Regions from separate parts of the Shewanella sp. SM73 genome, predicted to be linked through region 2. Evidence: predicted binding sites of a transcription regulator. Region 2 holds the regulator's gene; the other holds the start of a gene.
The links. Region 2 encodes MetJ, which represses methionine synthesis genes. Its sites were predicted from a motif close to TAGACGTCTAGACGTCTA; they were not measured.
Positions count from the first base shown of each region.

Region 1 (2,407 bases), on a different contig from region 2:
AACAAGCCTGCATTCGCAGGCTTTTTTACTCAATGTCACCCGCATTAATTCGTCTTCTGCTGGCGGGATAAACCTTCCCTCGCCACCAGTTGTAACCAATTTTGGATCAATGCAGAGTTAGCACTGTGGCGGCGATAGGCACCAAATAGCGGTCGTTTCAGACCTTCTTGGCCGAGTTTTACCGTAGCGAGACTCAGTCCATGTCCTTCATTAATCGACCAACTTGGCAGTGCGGCTATGCCGTCTTTACAGGCGATGCGTTGCAATAACATCATGGTTAAATCACAGGTTTTTTGCTCGCCTGCCTCTATGCCCGCAGGTTCTAAAAAGTGGCGATAAATATCTAAACGTGTCAACGGCACTGGATAACTGATAATAGGCAAGTGTGCTAATTGCTTAGGGGTGACATAGGCTTCTTTTGCTAGAGGATGATCTTTTGCAACCACTAGCTTCACTTCAAAATCAAACAAATGCTGGTAGGCGAGTGAATGCCCAGGCACAGGATCTGAGGTTAATACAATATCCAGTTCACCTATTTCTAAGGCATTGAGCGAGTCGAATAGGTGACGGCTCGACAAGTCTAACTCGGCTGCCGGATGATCTTGCCTAAATTGCTCCATTACAGGCATTAACCAGCGAAAACAGCTATGGCACTCAATGCCGACACGCAACTGATTGGTTTCGGTTTCCAGCCCATTCTTCAAATCTGTCTCGGTTTCTAACACCTTAGGCAAAATCTCTTCGGCCAGATGCAGCAGGCGTGCACCTTCTTGGGTGAATGACAGTGGCTTACTCTTACGCACAAAAATGGGCGAGTTAATCCTTTGCTCCAACTCCTTAATTTGGTGTGAGAGGGCGGATTGAGTGACAAAACGTTTTTTGGCTGCGCCCGCCAAACTGCCGCTTTCTTTCAGGGCCATTAATGTTCGCAGGTGTCTTAGTTCGATCATGTTCACTCCAAGTGAATTTCGCTCATGTTGTGCTTGAAATCAATTCGGTTGCTGGGATAGAGACTAACACAATAAACTTCTAGACGTCCAGACGCCCATTGTTATTTATCAAGGCTGAAGTGCTGAAAAGTGCCAAGAGAAAACAATCTGGTGGGTGCAAGTGCCGAATGTGGCTTATCTCAAATAAAGGAAGATAGAGTATGCAATTAAATAGTCTTGGGTTTCCCCGTATTGGGCGTCGTCGTGAATTGAAATTTGCCTTAGAAAAATACTGGCGTGGTGAGAGCACTCAAGCGGAATTACGTGAAGTGGCGAGTGAACTTCGCCGTACCCATTGGCAGTGGCAAGCTGCTGCTGGCATTGAGCAAGTTCCCGTAGGTGATTTTGCCTTTTATGATCAAGTGCTGACCTTAAGCGCGACTTTAAATGCCATTCCTGAGCGCCATCGTGGTGAAGGGGCAATCGAACTAGATACTTTATTCCGTGTTGCCCGCGGCAGAGCGCCAACGGGTCAAGATGCGCCAGCCTCTGAAATGACCAAGTATTTCAATACTAACTATCACTATCTGGTACCTGAGCTCAGCCAAAACCAAGAGTTTTCGATTGCCTATGAGCAGTTCTTTGATGAAGTCAGCGAAGCGCAGTCCTTAGGTTATAAAGCAAAACCTGTGCTACTCGGCCCTGTTAGCTACTTGTTCCTTGCTAAAACCGTGGGCCAAGAGTTTGATAAGTTAAGCTTATTACCCAATTTATTAGCTGCTTATGCTGACATTTTGGCGCGTTTTGCTGCTCAGGGAGTGCATTGGGTACAGCTCGATGAGCCCATTCTCGCATTGGAATTGGATGGCGAATGGCAAGCGGCGATCACTGAGGCGTATCAAGCCCTCAGCATTACGAAGGTGAAGATCCTTCTTACCAGTTATTACGGCGGTATCGCACACCATCAAGCGCTGGTATCGGCCTTGCCGGTCGCGGGGTTGCATGTCGATTTAGTCACAGCGCCGGATCAATTGGCAGTCTTTGCCAATGCGCTTGGTCAAGATCAAATTCTGTCGGCGGGTGTGGTCAATGGCCGCAACGTGTGGGCGGCAGAGGTGGATTTGATTGCCGAACGTATAGGCGCGGTTGCCCGTGATCTCGGAGATCGCTTGTGGATCGGTACTTCTTGCTCACTCCTGCACAGCCCTGTGGATTTAGAGGTGGAAGCCACGCTTGAGCCCGCGCTGCGTCAACAACTCGCGTTTGCGAAGCAGAAATTACTCGAACTGGCCAATGTGCGCCAATTGCTACTGGCACCTGAATCGGTCGCGGCAAAAGAGATTGTGCAAACCTGTTTGGCGCGCCGTGAGGCGAAAGCGCAGGCCGCCGACAGTCAAGTGATTGCCCGCGTTGCCGCGTTGACATCTGCCGATTATGAGCGCGTCAGTGATTTCAGCGTACGCCAAGCAGTGCAGCAG
Region 1 is NZ_JAKKRY010000002.1:168,331-170,737, reverse strand. Features, by position in the region: gene L5M51_RS03935 (LysR family transcriptional regulator) at 45-950, opposite strand; gene metE (5-methyltetrahydropteroyltriglutamate--homocysteine S-methyltransferase) at 1,151-2,407, shown strand, end outside.
Region 1: the regulator MetJ is predicted to act here: its motif matches at 1,023-1,040, upstream of metE (5-methyltetrahydropteroyltriglutamate--homocysteine S-methyltransferase).

Region 2 (2,407 bases):
GCGAGCTTAACGGGCGTACTCGCCTTAAGACACTTTATTGTGTACGCAGGGCAAAGCTATTTAAGCTGAGTGTAAGCTGGCTTTACATATTGATAGATAAAGAAAAAGCACTGGCAATGTCAGTGCTTTTTTATTGTTTGAATCGTGAGAAGGTTTGCCAGTATAAGCAGGAGGCTTATTGGGGTAATAACTCGATAACCGACTTCACCGTTAGCACTAAGGCGCTGATACTGCACAGGACTAACGTCGCCATCTTTGTCTTCTCTTTATCGACACGGCCCACTAATCGTCCTGCGACTAAGTAACCTAAAATCACTGAGGGGAGCAGCATCAACGACAGCCACAGATGTTTTAATTCTAATAAGCCAGTGATTGCTAAAATGATCAGTGCAATCATGGAGCTAAAAATGAAGAAGGCCGACAGCGCTGCGCGAAACTGCGAGGCATCTTTGCCTGCCAACAAAATCGCCATCGGCGGGCCACCAATCGCGGCGATATTGCCGAAGATCCCTGAAACCACGCCCGCACCGAAGAGGGTTTTCTTATTCACTGGCAGGCTGAATTTATACAGGCTGAGGATCACTGCGACAGTCACAATGGCGGCGATGGATAAACCCAGTATGGGTTGAGGCGCAAACAGCAACAGGCTCGCGCCGATAAAACCGCCGGGCACGCGACCTAGGAGCGCATATTGCAAGCCATTGAATTCTAAGTGACCGCGTTCACGCACTAAGGTCAGCAGGGCGATGGAGAAACCCATAGCAATAACAGGCGCAGGTACAAGTTGTGGATCGACGATATACAGCAAAGGACTGGCGACAACCGCAAGCCCAAACCCAATCAGACTTTGGGTTAAGGCGCCCAGAAACACGACCAGCGAGGCTAAGGCGAGTGTCTGTGGATCTATCATAGAAAACATAGGATTTCCTATATCCCAAACCAACTCAAGATGGTGAAATTTAAAGTTTGAAGTCGCTTGGGTATAAACAAAAAGGGATCGTTAACGATCCCTATTGATGAGCACTGTGATATGACTTTGAAAGCGACGAGTCGCTATTCCATGTCTTCCCACTCGATTCCCATTTGATCCATCAACAACTTGGCTTCTGCGGGAATGCTGTCTGGATTATCTTTTGACAGATCGTCATCGTTGGGCAATGGCTGGCCAGTGTAGGCGTGCAAAAATGCCTCACACAACAGCTCGCTGTTGGTGGCGTGACGCAAATTATTGACCTGACGACGAGTACGTTCGTCCGTGAGGACCTTAAGCACTTTGAGCGGAATAGACACAGTAATTTTTTTTACTTGTTCATTCTTCTTGCCATGTTCAGCATAGGGGCTGATGTATTCCCCATTCCATTCAGTCATTGACTCACCTGTTATAACGCTAAATTCGGGGCAGATTTTAAACCCTTACAAAGAACAGTCAAATTATTGCTACTATTTCTTTGTGATTGCAAACAGATTTCTTTATGTTTAGACGTCTAAACGTCTTCACGCCTATTGACGATGGCGTTGGGCTTAGGTACATTTAGACGTCCAGACATCTCTATCAGTCTATCGAATTTAGGAGTCCACCCATGGCAGAGCGTCAATTAGCCACACTGGCAGTGCGTCAGGGTATCGAAAGCGATACTCAATATGGCGCAGTTGTGCCACCGATTTATTTGTCGACTAATTACGCCTTCGATGGTCATAAAAATCCCCGCGAATTCGATTACAGTCGTTCAGGCAATCCAACGCGCTGCATTTTAGGCGAAGCATTAGCGCAATTAGAAAAGGGCGCCACTGGCATAGTGACGTGCACTGGCATGGCGGCCATCACCTTAGTGACCACTTTGCTCGGCCCCGATGACCTATTGGTCGTGCCCCACGATTGTTACGGCGGTTCCTACCGTTTATTTACCAACTTGGCGAAGAAAGGCCAGTTTAAGCTCATTGTGGTCGACCAAACCGACAGCCAAGCGTTAGCCGCCGCCATTGCGCAGAATCCTAAGATGGTGTGGCTCGAAACCCCATCGAACCCGTTATTGCGTGTGGTAGATATCGAAGCCATTGCTAAGGCGAGCCATGAGGTCGGCGCGCTGGTGGTGGTCGATAACACTTTTTTATCGCCGATATTGCAACAACCCCTATTGTTAGGCGCGGATATCGTTATCCACTCCACCACTAAATATATCAATGGTCATAGCGATGTGGTCGGCGGCGCTGTGGTCGCCAAAAATGCGCAAATCGGCGAAAGCTTACATTGGTGGTCGAACACTCTAGGCTTAACGGGATCGGCCTTCGACAGTTATCTGACCCTGCGCGGCCTACGTACCTTAGCGGTGCGAATTCGTGAACATCAAGCCAATGCCCAGCGCATTGTTGAGGTATTAACGCAAAGCCCTGTAGTGAGCAAAGTTTA
Region 2 is NZ_JAKKRY010000007.1:100,991-103,397, reverse strand. Features, by position in the region: gene nrfD (NrfD/PsrC family molybdoenzyme membrane anchor subunit) at 1-69, shown strand, start outside; gene L5M51_RS11825 (sulfite exporter TauE/SafE family protein) at 176-919, opposite strand; gene metJ (met regulon transcriptional regulator MetJ) at 1,054-1,368, opposite strand; gene metB (cystathionine gamma-synthase) at 1,581-2,407, shown strand, end outside.